DNA from 3 places in the Macrococcus sp. CoH-51_TC_04 genome. Region 2 is predicted to be linked to each of the others. Evidence: riboswitches for the same ligand, from Rfam matches in the RefSeq annotation. Region 2 holds a riboswitch; each other region holds the start of a gene.
What was found. A riboswitch is a leader RNA that binds a small molecule or an ion and turns the genes downstream of it on or off. The one in region 2 is predicted to bind S-adenosylmethionine.

Region 1 (8,230 bases), on a different contig from region 2:
CAAGCAGATGCAAGTTATAGTACTGCTTTATGGCGAACAACATTACCATATTACGCTATTCCTGAAGCGGCTGAAGAAAAAGTGCTTGAAGCGGAGGAAGTGTATCACCCGTTACTTGATCGTGCTGTAGCGAATGATTTTAAGTATAAGCATTCTGTACTGTTAACAGGATCTAATGCCTCGGGGAAATCTACGTTTATGAAAACGATGGCGATAAATTTAGTAATGGCTCAAGGTCTGAATACATCGACAAGTGAAAGATTTGTGTATCAACCAGGAATCATAGCCACTTCAATGAATTTAGAAGATAGTTTAGCGAAAGGTGATAGTTACTTTATCGCAGAAATTAAATCAGTAAAGCGCCTCTTAGAAGTGCTTAAATTGACATTACCGACGTATATATTCATTGATGAAATATTGCGCGGAACGAATACGAAAGAACGCATTGCTTCAGCAACTGCAATACTAGACTATTTGAATTTACATCAAAACAGTTTATTATTTGCAGCGACACATGATATTGAATTAACTGAGATACTGACACACTTTGATTTTTATTACTTTAAAGAAACACTGACTGAAGATAATGATATAACATTTGACTATACAATCAGAAAAGGTGTTACAACGACTTCGAATGCAATAGAACTTATGCGTATTCACAATTATCCAGAAAGTATATATAACCAGGCAAAAACGCAGCTTAAACAATTAGAACAACTGAATGTAGGGACTTAAGCACCGGATAAGCGGTGCTTTTTATTATATATGTTAAAAATACTTTACATAATGTTAAGTATAATGTACATTAGTGGTGAGGTGAACAACATGCTAAAGTCTCATTTAAAGGAGTACCGCGCTAAATTTAATATAAATCAAAGTGAGTTAGCGAAAAGAGTTGGTGTAACAAGACAGACGATTGGTTTTATCGAAAAAGGTACGATTTCACCGTCTATCACGTTAGTGTTAAAGATTTGTCATGTATTTCAATGTAAAGTTGAAGATCTTTTTGAATTGGAGGATATTGAAGATGAATGAACAACAATTTAAAAGAATTTATCCGTTATTTAATCTAGTCTGTATTGTGTGTATTGGATTACTGATTATCCCACTGAGTATGGTTATGCGTTATACGATTAATGAAGGTGATGTATTGTTTTCTGTTCATATCAACCCATACAAGTATGGTGATATGTTTTTGTACTTTATCATTGCGACAGTGATAATTAATATGATATTGATGGCTGTAAGTACAATATTTCTCGTATGGGCAAAGAAAAAGTTTAGAAAAATTAATTTAGTTCCTGAGATTAATGATCACGATGAAGGAATGAGTTTTGTGACATATGAATCGATGAAACGTTCTTATACTTGGTTGAGCATACTGTTACCGTTATTTACAGCTGTTATATTTTTAGTTCCAGATAATTTTGTGACCAAACCCATTGTACTAGGTATATTGCTGTTTATGTCTGTAATTATGTGTTTAACGTATTATGTTAGAAATAGAAAGTTATTAAAGGATTAAAATAGAATTTTCAAAATATTCATTGACATCATTAAGATGTTTAATTATGATAGTAATCAATAAATAAAACAAAATATTTTAACTCTTATCCAGAGAGGTGGAGGGACAGGCCCTATGAAACCTCGGCAGCAGATTCTTAATGAACACTGTGCCAATTCCTGCAACGTAAGTTGTAAAGATGAGACGAGACTATACAGCGATTTATCCTGTGGACTTGTTCTTGTCCACGGGATTTTTTATTTGAGTTAAAAAATTAGGAGGAAACTATGCATGAGAAAAGTATTAGGTTTAATTAGTGCAGTCATATTATCTGCATCTTTAGCAGGCTGTAGCTCAACTGAAAAAGAAGAGGATAAGAAGATTGTTGTTGCAGCTTCCCCTGCACCGCATGGAGAAGTTGTTAAACATGCAGCGGTTGCGATGAAGAAAAAAGGATATGACGTAGAAGTTAAGATTGTCAATGACTATAAAGTACCGAATAAGTTACTGCAAGAAGGCGATGTTGATGCTAACTTATTCCAGCATGTGCCATACTTGAAAGCTGAGAAAAAGACGCATCATTATGATATTGAAGAAGTAGGGAAAGTGTTCACTACGCCTATGGGGGTTTATAGTAAGAAGTATAAGAACTTAGATGAAATTCCATCTGGCTCTGAAATCTTCGTATCAAGTAATCCGGCTGAAGAAGGGCGTTTCTTATCATTCTTTGTCAATAAAGGTGTGATTAAGCTGAAAAAAGGCGTAAAGATTGAAGATGCATACTTTACTGATATCGTTGAAAATAAAAAGAATCTAAAGTTTAATAACAAACAAAGCGCAGAATTCTTACCGAAGACGTATCGTAATGGTGAAGGGGCTGCAGTAATTATGAATTCTAACTACGCAATTGATAATGGGATTACACCGCATAAAGATGCCATCGCGTTAGAGGATGAATCTTCACCATTTGCAAATATTCTTGCTGTTAAAAAAGGCCATAAGAATGACAAGAAGTTTCAGGATTTGATTGAAGTACTTCAGTCTCAAGATATGAAAGATTATATTAATAAGGAATTCAACAAAGACGTCATTCCATATGGAGGGAAGTAGATGAAGCTAGGAATCATTGGTGTTGGACGTGTGGGCAGTCAAGTGCTGACTGACGTACAGTATTTGAACGTATTTAACGAGATTGTCTTGATTGATAGTGACGAAAATGTTGCGACTGGAGAGGCAATGGATCATTTGCACAGTCAAGGTATTGGTGTCACGAATCATATCAATATTTATGCGGGAACATATAAGGATTTAAAGGATGCGGATGTTATCGTTATAGCGGCCAGTACAAAGACAGATACATCAATTCCAGATCGCACTGCGCTAGCAAAGGCGAATACAGTGATTATTAAAGAAATCACTACACGTATCGGTGAAGTAACGACCGATGCCTTGCTTGTTATTATTTCCAATCCTGTCGATGCGATGACGTACATCGCTTCAAAGTATTATCCGGAGAGTAAAGTGATAGGTACTGGTACGTTATTAGAAACTTCACGTTTTAAAACTTTAATTGCAAATCATTACAACATTGACCCTAAAAGTGTTGAAGGGTTTGTGATAGGAGAGCATGGAGCACATGCTGTACCGCTCTGGAGTAAAACGCGTATTCATGGTATAGCGTTAGAGGAATATGAACAGCTTAGTGGTTACCATAAGATAGATAAAAAGGAGATAACTGAGGCGATTGATAGCGTGTCATTTGATGTATTCCATCAAAAAGGCTGGACCAATGCAGCGATATCAAAAATCACTGTATTGCTTATCAAATCGCTTGTGCTCAATGAGCGTTCAATTTTCCCATTATCAACGAGAAATGAGGATATAGCATATAGCTTACCAGTACTTGTGGGAAAGGAAGGCATCATCCAGAGATTGGATATTTCAATAGATAATCAAGAAGCACAGGATTTAACAACAGCTAAACAATTTATTAGAAATACAATAGAACAGCATTATAATTAAGACCTTGTAAAATTACAGGGTCTTTTTGTATGCATGTGGCTTCTAAGGATATTGGAAAAGGGATACGTAGTCATGATGCTAAACTGCTGATGAGAGCTGGCTTTATGTGAACGGCATAAAAGGTTAAAAGAATATTACATCTAATTAAAGAAAGAATTCCCAAGTCATTAGTCCATCAGAATGAAAGGATTTTTATTTTATTTAGTTTTAACTAATGATTAAAAATGTTTTGTGAGCACCATTCAGGGTAAATAATTAATGTAGAAAATGATGAGAATAATGAAATTATATTTTAGGAGTGGTGGAAATGAAATTTGTAAAAGTATTAGGCGCAACAACTTTAGCGGCTGCCATGTCGTTAGGTGCAGTGCAGGGCGAAGATGCCTTTGCTAAGCATTCAACAGCTGAAGTTCAGAAGCCTTACTATAAGTACTCTGGTTATACGAGCGGAAATGCCAAGTTTGTGCTGGATAAAGATTTCGTGCGTGCAGTTAAAGTAAATAACGTAACCGTAAATGGTTATAAAGTAGACCTTAAGCGTATGACTTCAGGAGTTTCAGGCACAGATTATACTAAGAAAGTTTATGATCAGAACTATACATTTTTTAAAGGGACTGATAAAAACCCATATACAGCGACTTTAGATGTGAATAACAATGAACTTAAATTCGATGATGTGAAGAAAGTGTACGGCAATGAATACCTTTTCAAAGGTAAGATGATATCTGGTAGTAATAAAGCGGTGCCTTCTAAAGTTGATGGTGTTTACATTTACAACTTGAATGGTAATAGTATACAGTTCCTCGTGGAAAAAGGTTATGTGAAAAAAGTAATATTGGGACATGTTGGCATGGCATAAAAAATTTGCGCTTCAGTTATGAAGCGCAAATTTTTTATGCCATGAATTGGTTCTACAGTTGTGTAAAAGTAATTATGTTATACTGTCAAAGTATCTTTTTTTGTAGGAGGAATTTATGATAGACACATTAAAACGTGAATGGCTTACACAGCCTTTACAAAATATATTAGCGGGTATCGTTGTTTCACTTGCACTGATACCTGAAGTGATTGCATTTAGCGTCATTGCAGGAGTAAATCCAATGGTGGGACTGTATGCTTCATTTGTTATAGCGGTAGTCATCGCCTTTACAGGTGGAAGAAGTGCCATGATTTCTGCAGCAGCAGGTGCAATTGCACTGCTCGTGTTCTCTTTAGTGAAAGAACATGGCGTAGATTATTTATTTGCAGCGACCATCCTGATGGGAATATTACAAGTCATCTTTGGAATATTTAAAGTAGGTAACTTACTCAAATATATACCGAATACAGTGATGATTGGATTCGTAGATTCCCTTGCAATACTCATCTTTACATCACAATTACAGCACATCTTTAATATTAGTGGTGTGACTTATATATTTACTGTGGCAACAATTATGATTGTATACGTCCTACCCAAATTTTTTACGAAAGTACCAGCACCACTCATTGCAGTCGTACTACTTACAGCAATTTCAATTATGATGCATGCTGATGTTAGGACAGTAGGTGATATTGGAGAAATTAAACGTGCGTTACCGCATTTGTTTATACCTGATGTGCCCTTCAATTTCGAAACGTTTAAGATTATCTTTCCGTACAGTTTATCGATGGCGGTCGTAGGTCTTGTAGAAAGTCTGCTGACGGCACGTATTGTAGATGATACATTGAAGAGTGACAGTGATAAGAATAAGGAATCACGTGGACAGGGCGTTGCTAACATCATTACAGGATTCTTCGGTGGTATCGGTGGATGTGCAATGATTGCACAAACTGTATTGAATTTGAAATCGGGTGGAACGACGAGATTATCATCGATTGCAGCGGGATCATCTCTTATGTTTTTAATAATTGTTCTTGGTGATTACGTCGTTCAGATCCCAATGAGTATTCTTGCAGGGATTATGGTTGTGGCTGCAATAAGTACATTTGATTTTGGGACATTCAAATTTTTGAAAAATGCAAGATGGATTGACATAATAGTAGTGTTAGTGACTATTACTTTAGTACTTATGACCCACAATTTAGCCATTGGTGTTATTGCCGGCAGTGTGCTGAACTTTGTATTTAACAGAAAAGAGGTGGCTTAAATGTATCAATCCGTTCTTATTGCGGTAGATGGATCACATAATAGTATGCGTGCAGCAGAAGAAGCGATAAAGCTCGATGCTAAGCATTATACGATTCTTTCCGTTATTACAGCAGAAGACTCAAAAGAAAGTGTATTGCATGGTACAGGAGATAGTGAATCAGATCGTAAAGAGGAACTGGAGGATATTATTGCAAAATTCTCTGGACATCACTTTAATGTGCTATTTGAACATGGTTATCCGAAAGAGAAGATTGTGGAGGTTGCGAATCATCATAATCATGATTTACTCGTTATCGGAACGCGAGGATTAAGTGGATTAAAAGAAGTCGTTATGGGTAGCGTAAGTCGTCATGTTGTTAAACATTCTGATATTAATGTACTTGTCGTAAAATAAAACAGGCGATTCCACTTGGAATCGCCTGTTTTATTTTAGTCTTTCAAGTTAAAGTGTTTAAACCCTTTATAAATTACAGGGAAAAATAAGAGTAAACCGACGATTCCCATAATAGGGAAGACTGTTGCGACAAGTTTTGAGAAACTGATAAACGTCATTAAAAATGTAATTATTGCAATAACAACAATTATGATATAGTAATTTCTGCTGTAGGGTTTCGTGATTCTCGAGATAAATGCATAGTTTAAACCAACGACCGTATTATAGATTACAGCAATCATTATTACCGAGAAGACAATTCCGATGGCTGGATGAATTTCCTGTGCAAGCAGTAAAGTGGGTAAGTCAACTTTTACGATATGTTGATACTCTGTAATAAGCCCTAAGTTAATTAACATTAATAATGCCATGATGATACTTCCACCCAATAAACCGCCATAGATTGCATGCGTTCCTTTTTTTAGCTGACCACCCATGACTGATAAGAAACTGAATGCTGCAGCAATCTGTAAACTAGAATAGTTAATTGCGTCAAACCACCATGGGTAGAGTCCTTTATTATCGGGGATGCTAATAATACCGTCAGAGATATTGAAGTCATGTTTCATCATATAAAAAATTGAAATAATCAATACAATCGCAATTAAGAATGGGGTTACCATACTGAGGACACGAATAATTTTATTGAACTGCATACATAACGTTAAGCTCACAAGTGCTATAAAGATTAAACCACTTAACCAAAATGGAATATTGAAACTTTCATTGATTGTACTTGCACCCCCGACACTCATTACGAGTGCCAGACCGAGCAAGAAGGCAGTAAGAATAAAATCAAAGATCAACGAAATTTGTTTTGGTAAAAAATATTTAATACTTGTAGCATGATTTTCACTTTTAACAACATGACCACCCTTCATGACAAACATACCACCTAAAGTAACGAGAAGGCCTGTCAATAGAATGCCCCATATACTATTGCTGCCATGTGACGTAAAAAATTGCAGTACTTCTTGTCCGGTAGCAAATCCTGCACCCACGACAACCCCTACAAATGCAAAAGCAACGACCAGTATTTCTTTAAAATCTTTCATAATAACCCCTTCCAGGATAAAAGCAAAATTTATCTATATAAAATTTTATGATAGCGTTCTTAAAAGGCGATATCCATGAGTTCATATTGTTTAAAGCGATTCCTTTAAACAGGAATCGCTTTAAATATTATTGATTTTCATATAATTTATTTAATGTGACATAGTTTATAACGACACATAGAATATCCATCGCTTCTTTCAGCTCTTCCACATTTAAAAATGATGGTGCAATACGGATAACGCTATCGTTAGGGTCTTTGCCATAAGGATGTGTCGCACCGGCTGGTGTAACTTTTAAACCGAGTACACTACACTTCTCTACAATTTCACTTGCACAATGATCCAATACCTCTATCGTGATAAAATAACCACCTTGAGGTTTGTTCCATTTACAAATTTCTGGTGAATACAGTTTCTTAGATAAGTATGTATCCACAACATCGAATTTCGGAGCCATAATTTCTTTATGTTTACGCATATGTTCAATCACACCATCTTTGTCTCCGAAAAACTTGACATGACGCAGCTGATTTAACTTATCATGTCCGATTGTTTGAACACCGAATAACGATAATAAGTACTTAATGTTTGTTTCACTTGTAGCAAGTGCTGAAATACCTGCACCAGGGAAAGTCATCTTAGAAGTAGACATAACCATTAAAGCACGCTCAGGATTACCGGCACTTTGACACGCATGAAGTAAGTTTTTCACTTTGATTACTTCTTCACCTAAGTGATGGTATCCGTAAGCATTGTCCCATATAATTCTAAAGTCATCAGCAGCTGTGTGCATGTTTGCCAGGCGCTCTACAGTTTCATCAGAATAGTTATACCCTTGGGGGTTCGAATAGAGCGGGACACACCACATACCTTTTATTGCAGGATCATCTTTTACTAGAGATTCAACCTGATCCATATCAGGGCCGTGATCTGTCATTGTTACAGGTATCATTTCGATGCCATATGACTCACAAATTGTAAAGTGACGATCATATCCTGGCACTGGACACAAAAATTTTACCTGTTGATCCTTCCAAGGTAGCGCATCTTCAGAAACTCCGTAGAACATGAACTTATTAACC
Region 2 (8,230 bases):
GTATAGAATTGTACGACACGCGTTTCTACTGCTTCATCAGAATAATTCCCGATGGCTTTAAACTCATCGATTAATTCGTATAAGTTTACTTCTTTACCTTTTTCGCTTAAAGCCATGTAAGCTAAGTCGATAAAAGAATTTTCGTCCATCATTTCTTTAGTATATTCAGAGATTTTCATTATATTCGTCCTTTCAGAACTCTAAAGTGTTTATACTACATCATAACAAATTACTTCCAAAAAGCGCAATAATTATTCAAAATTTCTCTATTAATATTTAATTAACTTCGTTAATACTTGTGTATTTGCTGTATCCATCGCTACAAAGTTATTACTTAAATAAAGCGCGGCATCATCACCTGACACATCGATCTCAATTTTATCTACTGCTTCAAAATTACGACGAAGGAAAGTAGCGATCTGTCTCAATACATTTTGTTTAATAACGTCTACATCTTGCTGTATATTAAACGATACGAGGTGAGCTGTAGTATCTTCAATTGTATATTCAATTTCTCCAACAAACTGACCATCTCTTTCAAGGCGAATAACCTCTTCGTCTTTAATGAGTCGTAGCTTCGAAACATAATCGGCACCTAAATCTAGATAATAGAGACGCTCTTTTCCGATTGGCCCTTCAGGATTCGTCGCTAAATGAAGAAAACCGGCACGTTCATATAGATTCCATGCAGCCTGATTCTCTGCATCAACTACTAGGAAGAGTTGATCGAAATCCGGAAATACACTTTGTACAAATTCAGGAATATTCATCATAATTTCAGTGCCATAGCCATGACCTTGCAACTTATTGTTGATTGATAAGCTACGGACATATACTGCATTAATCGGCGTATCATATCCTTCATGTTGATAATGCTGATGCAACACAAAGAACCCTACAACCTCTTCGTCACGATTAAGCACAACACACGGTCTACGATCCGGATCCATCAACCCTTCATCTAATACCTCTTTCGGTAAAGAAGAATAAATCATTTGACGCTCTGTTAATTCGAACTGGTCTAATGCCTCACGATAGTCTTCTTTATACTGTACAATTTTAATTTTAGAACCTAAGAATTCCATTATCTCTTTGCCTCCGTACATTGCAATTTATTTTGTTAAATATATTTTACCCATTTTTTAAATATTAGAACATGAAAGTTTATTTTTTGACTGCTAAGCATCACCTTATATGATAAGATAAAATAAAAAATGTGAGGTTTATGATGAAAATAGGAATCGATGCAGGTGGTACCTTAATCAAAATTGCTATCCTTGAAAACGATACATTTACATATAAAAAAGAACAATCTACAGACATTGAACGCGTTGCAGCATGGCTTAACACTATGCCAGATGCACAAGTAGCTCTAACAGGCGGAAAAGCCACTTATTTAAATAGTCTTATTTCACATGATGCATTTCAATCAATTGAGTTTGATGCGACATTTAAAGGGATTCAATCCTTTTTAGATGAAAATAATATGTATCTCGATAAATTTGTATTCAGCAATGTAGGCACAGGAACTTCCATCCACTTTGTTGATGAGAATAAACAAATTCGTGCAGGCGGAACAGGTGCAGGTGGAGGTATGATGATGGGACTCTCATACTTACTGACTGGGAAAGAAGATTTTGCAGATATCGTTACAACAGCTAGAGCTGGTAATCGCGATATTATCGATCTTAAAGTAAAACATATTTATAAAGGTGATAAAACACCCATTCCAGGCGATCTTACAGCCGCTAACTTCGGGAACGTACTTCACAACAAAGACACCGAAAGCTTTACAGATGCAGATAAGATTGCTTCTGTCCTCGGAATCGTTGGAGAAACAGTGACGACAGTATCTATCCATGCAGCTAGAGAATTTGGAGCAGAATATGTTGTTTACATCGGTTCTAGTTTTCTGGACAACAAATTATTGCAGGATATCGTCGTAAATTATACTAAATTACGTAACTTCAAACCTTACTTTATCGAAAACGGAGAATATTCAGGTGCTGTGGGCACACTTAGGTTGATGGATGAAAAATAACGTAAAGGCTTAGCCTTTACGTTATTTTTTAAGCACCTTTATTAAACTTACAAGCATCGGCAGCAATGTCGCACTAATTACCGATGCTGCAAATATACTACTTTTTCTAGTCTTCATGAACTTCACCTTTTAAACGTTGTTCAAATTGTTTTGCTTTTTGATCGATGAATGCTTCGTCATCACCATACCATATACAAATAAAGCGTGACGGGAAAGCATTTTTATCTCTATAATCTCCATCATAATATGCTAATGGGAATAAGTTACCACTCTTTACTTCGTTTAAAATTGTTTCATAGAATGCTGCATTATCACCATCAGAGTAATAGGCAAGGAACTTTTTATAGTCCCCTTTTAGTACATCATCCAGTAACAATAATGAACTTGATCCATTTTGTCTGAAGTTTAAATCAATTGCAAACAGATTATCATCTTTATCTACTAATATATCAAATCCTGCAATCCCTTTATAGCCCGCATCGACACCATTCTTCATAATCTTTCTACCGGCTTCAATTACAGATTCAGGTACATTCCTATCTGTTGTATTACCTCTGTATTTACCGTATTTTTCTACCATCTGAAGCGATGCACCCAAAAATGTGATGCCCTTCTCTTCGCTATACGCATATTGTACGCAGTAATTTTTAATAGGTTCAACAAATTGTTCGATAATCAACTGCTCGGTACCACTTGCCGCCTGCACGCGTTTTATCGAACTTTCCACATCATCTTCTGTATAACATAGCATCACACCATATCCACCTGCTGTCGGATGTTCGTCACCCGGCTTAATAACAAAAGGAAGCGTCCATTCACGTACACGTGTTTGGAAATCATCAATTTTTACAATTTCGCGTTTTGGAAGATACTCTCCACCCGTCCATTTATGGATGAGTGATTTGTTGTTTAAATCTAGAAATATGTCTCGTGGTACAACATAATCATCATTGTCCACAATATCAGTCTCGTGCGCATATTGGAAGAATATCTTTCCTGTCTCGGCATATTCTTTTAAAGCCTTTTCATACTCTTCACGTGTTTCATACGTGATATATGTTTTGGGCATCGCTACTCCCGCTGCGCCAAATAATTCACATGTCTTCTCAGTTACCGTTGCTTTATGAACAATAACAGGCATCTCTGCAATGATTAATTCTCTGGCACTTAATAAATTCGACTGATGTTCTTCAGGCTGTAGCCACGGATTAAAACCATAGCTTGGTCGTGATGTGTAAAGCACATTATCACCATACAGATCACGCATCGTAAGTGAAATATTTAATTTATTGGTGGTCATAGACTTTCCCCTTCAACACTGTATGTAAATTTTTTATCGCTTTTAATTCATCCGGATTATCAATGAGTTCTAATGCCATCGTCGCCATTATTTTAGCACCTTGAATCAGTGCATGATCTCCATGTGCACTACCAGCAGCATCTTTAAATTCAACAGTATGCCCTACTAGGCTTGAAGGCCCAATTTTTATATGCGGATGAATTGTTGGGATAACATGACTCACATTCCCTGTATCTGTTGATCCAAAACCAAAATCATCATGTAATATTACCTCATTGTGCTTTTTAGCATGACGTTCAAATAGATCATCTAACAAATCATTACGAATAAATTCATTTACTCCATTTTGAATGTGATTCAGCTTATACTCTGCACCCGCAGTAAGTGCAGCACCTTCAGCAACACGTTCAACTTTGCCGGTTAACACATCTAGTTCCTTGCGACTCATTGCGCGCGTGTAGAATCTTGCCTTCGTGTAATCCGGGATAATATTCGCGCTCTTGCCGCCATCCAATATTACACCATGTACTTTATCAGATTTTCGAATATGCTGACGAAGCTGCGCAATCCCGTTAAAGAAACTGATCATTGCGTCCAGTGCGTTAATCCCATTATGAGCATTCTCAGAAGCATGTGCGGTCTTACCGAAGAACTCGACTTCAAATACATCTACAGCAAGTGTAGGCACCGTACGATATGACTCGTGTCCTGGATGTATCATCAAAGCAACATCGCACTCAGAGAATAATCCAGCTTTAACATACGACGCCTTTGCACTACCATTCACACCACCCTCTTCAGCTGGTGTACCAAATACTTTAATCGTACCACCGTGCGTTTCAACATATTCTTTAATGCTCACGCCTGCAAGCACACTTGATGTTCCGATAATATTATGTCCGCATGCATGACCAAGTCCAGGCAGAGCATCGTATTCCGCTAAGAATGCAATCGTCGGTCCTTCATGTTCACTTTCAAATGTCGCAATGAATCCTGTCTCGTGGCCTGCGATATCACGCTCAATTGTGAATCCTTCGTTATATAAAGTCTTGATGAGTAAACTAGACGCAAAATACTCTTCGTTTCCAAGTTCCGGGCGTTCGTGAATCTGGTGGCTTATTTTAATAAATTCCTCTTTATTATATTCAATATAGTTAAGTACATTTTGTTCATTCATCGTCATTACCCCTTAATTAAATTCAATTAAGTCCACTTAATAAAAAAGACACCCTCAGATAAGGATGTCTATACGTCTTATCTGTCAGCATAAGCTGCAGGAATTAGCACCTTACATATTGCAGGTTGCTGGACATCAGCGGGCCTGTCCCTCCGTCCGTCTCGATAAGTGTTTAATTGTTATCAATTATATTAGAGCTTTAAAGCATGATTGTCAATAAGATAACTTATTTTTCAGATATTATCCGAATATCTGTACTTCGTTCGATCCGTTCCAGTTCATCGCTTTAACTTCAATTACAGTCAAGAAGATGTCCCGCGCCTTTTTATACGAAGAGAAATCAAAAGGATAAATTCTTGCAAGTTCCCATTTGAACGCACTATAACGATCTCTCTCACTTGAAAATGTTCGAAAATAATCTCTTAACTTAATGCGTTTCAATAATTCTTCATCTGCCTCTTTATACACAAAAAGATGAAATTGATGATCCTTTGTAGCATATACTTTATAACATACTTCTTTACAGATTAAATGATATCCAAGTTCAGCTAACTTTAGTTCTTCAATATCATGCTTCACCTCTACAGCAATATCTATCGTCGCACGTGCGTCCATACCTGGTACCGCAGTAGACCCAATATGATGAATCGCACTAATATTTTTTAACTTCTGAAGCACTCTTTTCTTTTCGCCTATATAAAGGTGCTGCCATATACTATCGTAAGGTACTATCATCACTTGTTTCATCCTTTCCCCTCCTTCTTTAGATACATTTTAAAATATTATACTTCTTTGCACACAAATTCACAAACTATTATATTGAGTAAATAATAAATTCATGATATTATTAATCCCGAGTTATCTGATAAGAATAATAATATTAGGAGTGTACCGATGAGTTTACCTTTTATGGACATCTTTAAAGCATGGGCATCAGATTATGATGATGCTGTAACAGGACAAAATCCCGAATATAAAGATGTATTCTCAAACTATGATTTTATGATAGAAGAAGCAACAAAACACGCAGGAAAACGCGTAACAGAATTTGGTCCTGGAACTGGGAATTTAACAAACATGTTATTACAGCGCGGATTGGACGTACAGGCTGTAGAACCAAGTATTGATATGACAAAGTTAGGTGAGGCTAAGACAGGTATTACGTTCGAACGTGGCGATTTCCTGAACTTCAATGCTAGAGAAAAAGATACATTTATTTCTTCTTTTGCTTTTCACCACCTTACAGATAAAGAAAAGAAAGAAGCGATTGCCCTTTATAAGCCGCTTCTCTCCGAAGATGGAAACATCATTATATTGGACACAATGTTCAATTCCTTAGATGAAAAAGAACAGATTAAATCACATTATGACGCACGAGGTTACCATAATCTTGTCGAAGATCTGGAAAGAGAATATTATCCATTAAAGGAGACAATGGAAGAGATTGCCAACGACTTGGGATTTGATTATCAATCCACTCAGATGAATCGTTTCGCTCATCTTCAAATATTAACTAAAAAAAAAGTAAAAACTCCTGCTGATTTAATCGGTAATACACCGCTAGTGGAACTTAAGCATTTTCCACTGAATAAAGGAAACCGTCTATTTGCAAAACTTGAGTTCTATAATCTGGGCGGCTCTGTAAAAGACAGACTGGGTGTCAACATTTTAGAACAGGCTTTACTTCGTGGTGATATTCAAAACGGTACAGTTGTTGAAGCTACAGCTGGTAATACAGGAATTGGTCTTGCACTCATCTGTCAACAGTATGGATTAAAGCTACATGTCTATGTTCCCGAGAAATTCAGCATCGAAAAACAAAGCATCATGCATGCATTAGGGGCTGAAATCGTAAATACCCCTACAGAAAAAGGAATGCTCTTCGCACGCGAAGAAGCGCTGAAATTCGCTCAAGAAACCGGTGCATTCTATACAAATCAATTTGAATCAGCAGATAATCCTTCAAGCTACGATAAACTGGCAAAGGAGATAAAAAGAGATGCTGGGAAGGTTGATGCAATCGTTGCTGGTGCAGGCAGTGGAGGAACATTTACAGGTCTTGCAAAGCACTTCAAAGAAAGTCATCGCGTTATCGTAGAGCCTGAAGGTTCGATATTAAATGGTGGAGAATCTGGTAGTCACCGCACAGAAGGCATCGGCGTTGAAAAATGGCCCGTGTTCTTAGATAAAGATTTAATCGATGCCGTTGAAACAATTTCTGATATCGATGCCTTTACACGTGTCTCAGAACTTGCCCAAAAAGAAGGTCTTCTTGTCGGTTCTTCAAGCGGAGCCGCGCTACATGCCGCACTTAAAACCCAAGAAAATATGACTGATAGCAATATCGTCGTAATATTCCCTGATGCAGCTGAGCGATACTTATCACAACAAATATTTGATATTAAAGGAGAATAGATTATGCAAAAGAAAACAATGATGATTCATGGTGGAAATACAATAGATGAATACACTGGAGCTGTAAACCCTCCAATTTACCAAACAAGTACCTACAAACAAGATGGCATCGGGAATATGCGTCAAGGCTATGAATATTCTCGTTCAGCAAATCCAACACGTACAGCATTAGAATCATTAATCAGTGACTTGGAATCAGGTGATGCTGGCTTTGCATTTGGTTCAGGTATGGCTGCAATATCTTCTGTAATCATGTTACTCAATGCTGGCGATCATATCGTTGTTGGTAGCGATGTATACGGCGGAACTTATCGCGTCTTCACAAAAGTCTTCGAACGCATCGGTATTAAATCAACATTCGTTGACACAACCGATATCGAAGCAGTTGAAGCGGCAATCAATGAGAATACTAAGATGCTTTATATCGAAACTCCTACCAATCCATTACTTAATGTAACGGATATTCGCAAAATGGTTGAAATCTCTAAAGCACATAACTTAATTTCTGTTGTAGACAATACATTTATGACACCTTACTTCCAGAATCCACTTGAACTTGGTGCAGATATTGTACTTCATTCAGCAACGAAATATATCGGCGGACATAGCGATGTTGTAGCCGGACTGGTTGTAACACGCACACCTGAGCTTTCTGAATCAGTTGGCTTTATACAGAATTCCGTAGGTGGTATACTTGGACCTCAAGATAGTTTCTTACTTGTGCGCGGTATTAAGACACTTGCAATTCGAATGGAACAAACAGAACACTCAACATTAAAAATCATCGAATTCCTCCAAAAACAAAGTGCCGTAACAAATATCTTCCATCCTGTCTTGCTTGATGAACAAGATAAGAAAATTCACGAATCACAAAGCAAAGGTTACGGTGGAATGGTATCATTTGATGTAGGATCTAAAGAAAATGCCGAAAACTTAGTAAAAGCAACGAAATATTTCACTTTAGCAGAATCTTTGGGTGCAGTAGAAAGTTTAATTTCTGTCCCGAGCCAGATGACTCATGCTTCGATCCCTAGAGAACGTCGCCTTGAACTTGGTATTACAGACGGTTTAGTTCGAATCTCTGTGGGTATTGAGGATAGTGAAGACTTAATTGCAGACTTAGAACAAGCATTTAAACAATTAAATTAGGAGTGACGCTTATGACTAAAAAAATGAACGTTGAAAGTTTCAACTTAGACCACACGATCGTCGATGCACCATTCGTACGATTAGCGGGTATCAAAGAAGGTATCAATGGTGATGTAATTCATAAATATGATATTCGTTTCAAACAACC
Region 3 (8,230 bases), on a different contig from region 2:
GATGATGAGTCCATTCAGCTGACCACTTGTCTTGACCTGATTACCCCCATCAATGGCAATTGTATTGTGATTCGGATGGATTTTAATATTATGGTGGTATACCCCTTGTTCGACAAAGTTACAAGCAGGGAAATGACCCACTACTACTGTCTTCTCAAGTTGATGTGGTTGGTTATAGAAAAATGGCATATTCAGCGCATCGCGCTCTGTCGTCTCCATATAATCTTCATCGACTCCTGCGTGCACAAATATATAATCTTCAGTTTCTATCATCAACGGCAAATCTTTCACTACATTATGAAGATGCTCAAATTTCGTTCTAAGCTCTTTCGCCAGTTCACCTTGTGATGAATAGTCGTCTCGTGTCTTTCCTAACTGCTTCAGCATCTCATGAACAATCGTATAGCGATACTCCATATAGTCATATAGAAATGCTTCTTCCAGTTCATCGAATATTTTATCGCAATTACCTAATGTCATATATACATTGCCCTGCGCCATTAGACGTTCTACATATGTAATCATTTGTATACTGTCGGGTCCCTTATCTATAATATCACCATTAATTATAAGAATATCTTCGTGTGAAAAATCCACCTTCTTCAATAATTGTTCTAATAAATCTGGCCTTCCATGTACATCACTCGTGACAATCGTACGTTTATTTCTTATATTTAATTTTAGATAATTGTCTTTAATCCTCATGTGTAATCGGGCTCACTTTCGCATGAATAAGATTGACTAATGATTGAAGCGGTACTTGCATCTGTATTCCTCGTTGTCCTGCACTCACAATAATCTCTTCAAACTGCTCTGCACTACTATCGATAACTGTCGGAAACAGCTTCTTCATCCCCACAGGTGAACACCCCCCACGAATGTAACCCGTTAATTTCTCAAGATTATTCACAGGCAAGAGCTCAAGTTTCTTCTCCCCGACAACTTTACTCATTGATTTAAGGTCTAACGTTGCTGCAACAGGAATAACTGCAACATAATAATTTAATTTCCCGTGCAATACTAATGTTTTAAATACTTGAGCATAAGGTTTTCCAATTTTATTTGCGACTGTAACACCGTCTAACTCATCCGTCACTTCATATGTATATGTTTCATATGTTATCTTCTTTTGGTCAAGCTTTCTCAACGCATTTGTCTTAATTTTCTTTGTCATGATGTATACCTCCAAATCTTTGTTTCTTTATTATATTATCATTTTAAGGTATATTTCATATATAAAGTGAGCGAAAGGAAGGATATTATGGATCTTAACCAGCAACTTTTAGAGCTAAAAGAAGAATATATGCGTATTCAAAACGATTTAGAAAAAGTAGAGTCTACTGGTCAGGCTTCTCCACGACTGGAAGAGAAACTTGTTGAAATCGAAAATCAGATTGCACAATTAAGGGCACAACTGTAAGTGCTCTTTTTTATTATAAAAATATAGGATTTAAGCTTAACTTTCGCTACAATAGTACTATAGCTTTAAGGAGGGCATTCAATGAAACAACAATTTAAACTGCTGATGATGATTCAGTTCTTTATATACTTTGGATTCAGTATTGTAATACCTGTAATACCTGCTCTAGTACATAGTTTAAATTTAAATGCATTTCATATGGGGTTACTGCTTGCCTCTTATTCCATCGTTTCATTTATTGTAGCACCAGTCTGGGGGTATCTATCCGATAAATATGGTCGTAAGAAAATATTGATCATCGGACTTATCGGTTTTACTTTAAGCTTCGTATTATTCGGATTATTTATCGATAACTTACCTATGCTTTATACCTCTCGAATTCTTGGAGGGCTATTCTCAGGGGCATGCTTCTCTACTACGACGAGCATGGTCAGTGATATGACCACACATGAAAAGCGCAACAAATATATGGGACTCATGGGGATGATGATTGGACTTGGATTTATATTCGGTCCAGCAGTTGGAGGACTACTATCTGGAATCAGCTATCAGATTCCGTATTTCGCAACTGCTGCAATATTAACCGTTATTGCTTTGTTCTGTCTATTCACTATTAAGGAAACATTACAGCGTTCTAGTGATACAGAACAGACTACTGTGAACACTAAACTGTTAACTCCGGCAATCTATATGCTCTTATTATCAACATTTATTGTGACGTTTACGATGAGTGGGATGGAGAGCTCATTTCAGCTCTTTGAAATAGAGAAGATTAATATTACTGCAACACAAATGGGAATGCTCTTTATGATTGGCGGGCTTGTTAATGCTGGATTACAAGGTGGGTACTTACGTAAAGTGAAGCACGGTCAAGAAAAACCAGTGATCATAACAGGACAATTGATTACAATTGTTGCATTTATTATGCTGCCTTTTTCCATGAATTTATTTTATGCCGGACTCTGTCTTGTGCTCCTTATGTCTGGGAATGCCCTTGTAAGAACATTACTGACGAGTCAATTGACGAAAGAAACTTCGAATAATAAAATGGGAAAACTTACTTCTATCAGTTACAGTATGGATAGTTTAGGTCGTATTCTCGGTCCTTTGTTATTTACTGCACTGCTTTCCAGAAATTTAGAAATGCCATTTTATTTCGGTGCACTCACTTCCGTACTTGGTTTAATCCTACTATTTATTTATTATAAGAAAGGAAGAGTCGTATGATTATATTAATTATTTTACTTATGATGATGTATCTGATCGTAAGTTATACAAGCATCTATATGATTAACATGCGTCTGCTGGATTTTTTAAGAATCATACTTGGTGCTGTGTTCGTTGTCTTCATCTTCGTTGCACTGATGCATCTTGGAACGATAAAGTTCTGGATTACATTACTTGCACTTTGTTTATTTTTAAATATAGAGATTTCTAACTATAAATTTAAGTTTAATGACCAGAAAGCAAAGCTAATTCTTAATCTCTTCTCTATCGTTATGGCGCTAATGATTATCGTACTTTGTGCGATATACCTATAAAATAAGAACTTACAAAGTAATGCTTTGTAAGTTCTTATTTTATATATAATTCTTTTGTATTTTTTAAGCGCTCAAGCAGTTCATCTATCAACAGATCATCAATCGCAAGTGAGATTCTAATGTAATTCTTACCGCGTGATCCAAACGGGATTCCTGGAGTTACTAATATTGATTCTTGCTTTAATAAATAATCTGTATACGCTTCCCCGTCAAAACCGTCTGGCACTCGTACCCATAAAAATATACCGCCGTCCATCGGCTCAAATGGAATTTGAAGTTGTTTTAAATACGCTGTCACTTTATCGCGTCGTGCTTTAAATATATTGTTTTGACTTTCTAGATATCGTTCTCCTAGCTCAAGTGCTGCTATCGCTGCATCTTGTACAACGCCCCACATACCAACTTGAGTATGATCCTGAAAATAGTTCAGAGCACTCACAATCTCTTTATTCCCTACAGCAAATCCGACACGTACACCGGACATATTAAAGCCTTTAGATAACGAATATATTTCTACAGCAACTTCTTTCGCATGAGGTGAAGCAAGAATGCTTGGATTCTTACCATTAAATCCAAAAGCTGCATAGGCAAAGTCATGGACGATCTTTGTTTCAGTATCTTTAAAACGCATAATTGTATCATCAAAGAATGCTTGAGTCGCTACTGCCCCAGTTGGATTAGATGGATAGTTAAGATAAATCAGCTTTGTATTATTAAGTTGCGCTTTATCTATATTATCAAAGTCAGGTAAGTAATGATTTTCAGGGTGTAATGGCAATTCATAATGTAATCCTCGAGCAAGCTTTACACCAGCAAGATAATCCGTATATCCAGGATTAGGGAGTAATACACCTTCACCAGGTTCAATGACACATGTAGGGATATGAACAAGACCATTTTTCGTACCATAAAGAATACAAATTTCATCATCCTCCAATGAAACATCATAGACATCTTTATAAAACTTCTGAATCTCTTTCTTCAATGCCTCCTTGCCACGGAATACGCCGTATCTATGGTTATCAGGATTGACAATGGCATCTTGTAAAGCTTTCAGCACCGTACGATCCACTTGTTGGTCAGGGATACCAACTGCTGTATTAATCAATGGTTTATCCCCGACTTCAAGCTTCCTACCCATCGTCTTACCAAAATAACTTTCAGGTATTGAACTTAATAATTTAGAACTCACAGACATTCGCTCCTTTTAAAATAGAAAAGCGTCATTGCTTCAGTAGCAATGACGCCGATGTGGCACTTATCTACCAAGCATATGCTTGCTGGATTTAGCACAGTACTTAAAGCCTGTTGCTGAAGTATCATAGGGCCAGTTCCCTCCACTTCTCTGGATAAGAAATATTTAATTGGTGATATCACTATAGTATAGTTCAAACAATACGTCAACTGTATTCAGAATATTTTATCTATTATCTTTAATATGCACACGTGTTGACGCATCATGCGTTGGTATAAATGGATTAATCTTTTTTTCATCTTTCGTAAATCTCTGCTTCAAGTTCATTAATATTTCATACACTACAGGGACAACGATTAATGTTAATAATGTTGAAGAAGTCAATCCACCGATTACTGTTACAGCGAGTGCCTTAGAAATAAGCACAGAGCCGTCTCCTCCAAACAGTAATGGTAACAATGCGCCTACTGTAGCAAGTGCAGTCATCAAGATTGGACGCACACGAGTCATCGCTGCTTCAAGCAATGCATCACGTGTTGATAATCCTTCTGCTTCTTTATTGATAACGCGATCAATCAGCACAATCGCATTCGTAACAACGATACCAATGAGCATGAGCATACCAATCATCGATGGTACAGAAAGCGTCTCTCCAAACGCGAGAAGTCCTAATATTACCCCGATAATCGTAAACGGTAACGAGAATAATATGGCAAGTGGAGCAAGTCCTCCTTTAAATGTCAGTACAAGTATCAGGTAAACGATTCCGATAGCGGCAAGCATCGCAAGTCCGAGTTGAGAGAAGCTCTCGCCGATATCTTCACTCGTTCCTCCAATATGTACATCAACATTTGAAGGGTGTTTTAATGCGTTTACTTTCTTTGCAACATCTTGTGTAGCCTGGCTAACATCTTTTCCTTTAATCTTACCTTCTACTGTAGCCGATATATTACCGTCTTCACGTTTAATTGTATCTGACGTCTTTCCTTCTTCAATCGTTACGACATCGCTCAACTTAATCTCTTTACCGAGTGGTGAAGTAATCTTTGTATTCTCTAATTTATCTTTTGTCCATTTTGATTCTTTTTCTTTTGTCAGAACAACATCTGTCGACTTGCCATTATCACCTATTTTAGTGACAACTTTATTATCACTACGTTGATTTAATGCCATTGCAATCTGACCTGCAGTTAGTCCGCGTTCAGATAACTTGTTATGATCTACCTTTAATGTATATGCATCATAACTATCCGTTAATGATGAACTTACATTCGTAACAGTATTAACGTCTTTCATTTCTTTCTCAAGCTGCTCTGTAACCGGTCTTATTTCATTCATCGATGGACCGTTAACAGTAACCGTTACTGTATTGGTCGAACCACCCGTTGCAAAATCCTGGTTCTTCCAAGTTCCTTCATGTTTGAAAGAAGCGATTTTGTTCAATACACGTTCCGCTTCACTTTCCCACTTTGGTGTATCCTTCTTATATTCAACCATCATTGCCATATCGTTAGTAGCAACCGGGTTAAATGGATTTTCTCCTCCAACTGAGTACTGAATATTTACTACATCGTTATTCTCAGCTAAAGTTTTCTGAACTTGCTCACCTTTTTTTACAACCTCTTCTTCAGTTTCACCAGGTTTAGGCTTGTAAGTTAATGCAAGAAACTTATCTTCCCCTGTTGAAATGAATGACGTCCCTAGAAACGGCGTTAAGAACAAGCTACCAAGGAGAAGGCCGATACTTAATAGTGAGACGATAAGCTTGTGTTTTAAAGACCACTCTAATACGTTATGATAGAAACTTGCAATACGCCCTACCTTTGCTTCATCATCATGATGCCCTTTAATACCATTCTTAAAGAATGTATGTCCAAGCATCGGTACAATCGTAATTGCAATTAATAATGAGGCCAACAATGCAAATACGACTGTATAAGCAAAAGGTCTAAAGATTTCACCGATAGAACCTGACACCAGTCCAAGTGGTAAGAATACTGCAATTGTGACCATCGTTGAACTCATAATCGGTATAAACATCTCTTTAGTCGCGCTGCTAATTAACTCAGAGCCACGCAATTTCTCTTTAGGGTCAGACATACGTCGGAATATATTTTCGATAACGACGATAGAGTCATCAATAACACGTCCAATTGCAACCGTCATCGCTCCAAGCGTCATAATATTAAGTGAAATATCCATCTGTTTAAGGATTAACATTGCCATTAATATAGACATCGGAATGGATACGACAGCAATCATCGTTGAACGGATATTTCTAAGGAACACGAGTATCATGATCACTGCAAACAATGCTCCAATAATGGCCTTTTCTGCCATTGTTTTTACAGAGTCTTCAATCGGTTTAGCCTGATCCATCATCAGTACGGCATTAATATCTTTATTATTCTTCTTAAATTCCTTTACTTTATCTTTTACATCGTTTGCTAACGCTACAGTATTCGCATCATCTGACTTAATGACTTGAATACTTAGTGAATCTTTACCATTTGTCTTAGAAATAGATTCACGACTCTCTACATTTTTAATCGTAGCAATGTCAGAAAGCATTACTGTTGGTACTTTACCGGCCTGCATCATCTTCGCAAGCGCCGCCTGTTCTTCAGGTGAGGCTTTAGCAGTATCAGCTTGATTATCTCCGCCTGATAATGGGATCTTTAAATCTTTAAGAGCATCCACACTAGTAAATTGACCATTTACGATGATACTCTTTAAATCGCTACCAAACGTATATAATCCAAGTGGTGCATCGGTTGTAGCACCTTTAATGAATTGAAGTACAGACTCTTCTGTTAAATTATTTTTCTTTAACTTCTTATCATCAAATTGTAGCTCAACTTGTTCAACTTCTTGTCCAGAAAACGTTACATTTGTAACCCCTTCTACACCTTCAATTTCTGGAACTAAATCTTCTTTAATACGCTTTGTCAGATCTTTAATATCTGCCTTATCGCTTGAAAGTGAATAGCTAATGATTGGGAAAGTGTACATCGACATTTGTGAAATCTGTTTCTCTTGCGCACCTTCTGGAAGATCAACCTTCTCAATTTGTTTCTCTAATTCTGATTGCGCTTTGTCCATATCTGTTCCAAACTTATATTGAACAGTGACTGCAGATGCATTCTCTAACGATTGACTCGTTACTTTATCTACGCTCGATAAATTTTTAACCTTCTTCTCTATTGGATCTGTAACACCATTTAACACGTCTTCAGGTGTAGCACCTGGGTAAGGTGTTGTAATAGAAATTACAGGTGTCGACATACTCGGCAGCATTTCCATCTTCATCTTCATTGCACTATATACGCCGGCACTTAGGATAATGAGTGTCATTAACCATACTGCAAGTTTATTATGCAAAGAAAAATCAATAATTTTCTTTATCAAAGTCTTTCCTCCATTTATACGAATTTTATGTATTTATTGTAGCTTTATTATTTAAAATTTACCAATATCCTTATCTTGTTTGTGTATAATATTGATATATCGCATGTGTCCCTGTCGTTTCTTTTAGTTCATCGGAAAGACTACGATATAACTTATAACTCAATTCGAGACCGGGAAGTTCGATACCCATCTTCTTTGTTTCTTCAAGCGCGATGCTCATATCTTTCAGGAAGTGATGCGTATAAAATCCAGGAGTATAGTCTTCTTTTAAAATTCTTGGAGCCAAGTGAGATAATGACCAACTTCCTGCCGCTCCTTTACTGATTGTTTCTAGCACTTTTTCAACATCTAACCCTGCTTTATGTGCATAATACAGACTTTCAGCCATACCGATCATATTTGTAGCGATAGCAATTTGATTCGCCATCTTTGTATGTTGACCCTTTCCTGCATCACCAAAGTATGTCACCGAACTACTGAATTTATCGATTAAAGGTTTTACTCTATCAAATATCGCTTCATCTCCACCAACCATTACACTCAAGGTTCCATTCCTGGCACCAATATCTCCACCACTTACAGGTGCATCTAACACATATATTCCTTTCTTATTTGCTTCTTGATTAATCTTTTGGGCAAGTGCAGGACTACTCGTTGTACAGTCAA

Region 1: it holds a riboswitch for S-adenosylmethionine, as region 2 does, so the genes downstream of both, ACZ2V4_RS07820 (MetQ/NlpA family ABC transporter substrate-binding protein) here and ACZ2V4_RS07185 (M20 family metallopeptidase) in region 2, are expected to answer to the same signal.
Region 3: it holds a riboswitch for S-adenosylmethionine, as region 2 does, so the genes downstream of both, ACZ2V4_RS08195 (aminotransferase class I/II-fold pyridoxal phosphate-dependent enzyme) here and ACZ2V4_RS07185 (M20 family metallopeptidase) in region 2, are expected to answer to the same signal.

Annotation. Positions count from the first base shown of each region.
Region 1 is NZ_JBVGOY010000007.1:46,840-55,069, reverse strand. Features, by position in the region: gene ACZ2V4_RS07835 (MutS-related protein) at 1-738, shown strand, start outside; gene ACZ2V4_RS07830 (helix-turn-helix transcriptional regulator) at 829-1,038, shown strand; gene ACZ2V4_RS07825 (hypothetical protein) at 1,031-1,528, shown strand; SAM riboswitch class I at 1,611-1,713, shown strand; gene ACZ2V4_RS07820 (MetQ/NlpA family ABC transporter substrate-binding protein) at 1,799-2,617, shown strand; gene ACZ2V4_RS07815 (lactate/malate family dehydrogenase) at 2,618-3,529, shown strand; gene isaB (immunodominant staphylococcal antigen IsaB family protein) at 3,837-4,388, shown strand; partial or broken gene ACZ2V4_RS07805 (SulP family inorganic anion transporter) at 4,504-5,637, shown strand; gene ACZ2V4_RS07800 (universal stress protein) at 5,659-6,054, shown strand; gene ACZ2V4_RS07795 (YkvI family membrane protein) at 6,090-7,148, opposite strand; gene ACZ2V4_RS07790 (aspartate aminotransferase type Ic) at 7,276-8,230, opposite strand, start outside.
Region 2 is NZ_JBVGOY010000006.1:71,673-79,902, reverse strand. Features, by position in the region: gene rpoE (DNA-directed RNA polymerase subunit delta) at 1-179, opposite strand, end outside; gene ACZ2V4_RS07200 (GNAT family N-acetyltransferase) at 270-1,085, opposite strand; gene coaW (type II pantothenate kinase) at 1,229-2,041, shown strand; gene ldmS (L-aspartate--L-methionine ligase LdmS) at 2,148-3,341, opposite strand; gene ACZ2V4_RS07185 (M20 family metallopeptidase) at 3,328-4,524, opposite strand; SAM riboswitch class I at 4,593-4,689, opposite strand; gene ACZ2V4_RS07180 (GrpB family protein) at 4,759-5,265, opposite strand; partial or broken gene ACZ2V4_RS07175 (class I SAM-dependent methyltransferase) at 5,413-5,817, shown strand; gene ACZ2V4_RS07170 (PLP-dependent cysteine synthase family protein) at 6,001-6,933, shown strand; gene ACZ2V4_RS07165 (bifunctional cystathionine gamma-lyase/homocysteine desulfhydrase) at 6,937-8,082, shown strand; gene ACZ2V4_RS07160 (S-ribosylhomocysteine lyase) at 8,094-8,230, shown strand, end outside.
Region 3 is NZ_JBVGOY010000007.1:112,042-120,271, forward strand. Features, by position in the region: gene ACZ2V4_RS08170 (metallophosphoesterase) at 1-705, opposite strand, end outside; gene ybaK (Cys-tRNA(Pro) deacylase) at 695-1,174, opposite strand; gene ACZ2V4_RS08180 (SE1832 family protein) at 1,262-1,420, shown strand; gene ACZ2V4_RS08185 (MFS transporter) at 1,502-2,647, shown strand; gene ACZ2V4_RS08190 (hypothetical protein) at 2,644-2,961, shown strand; gene ACZ2V4_RS08195 (aminotransferase class I/II-fold pyridoxal phosphate-dependent enzyme) at 2,996-4,159, opposite strand; SAM riboswitch class I at 4,217-4,317, opposite strand; gene ACZ2V4_RS08200 (efflux RND transporter permease subunit) at 4,382-7,564, opposite strand; gene ACZ2V4_RS08205 (NAD(P)-dependent oxidoreductase) at 7,635-8,230, opposite strand, start outside.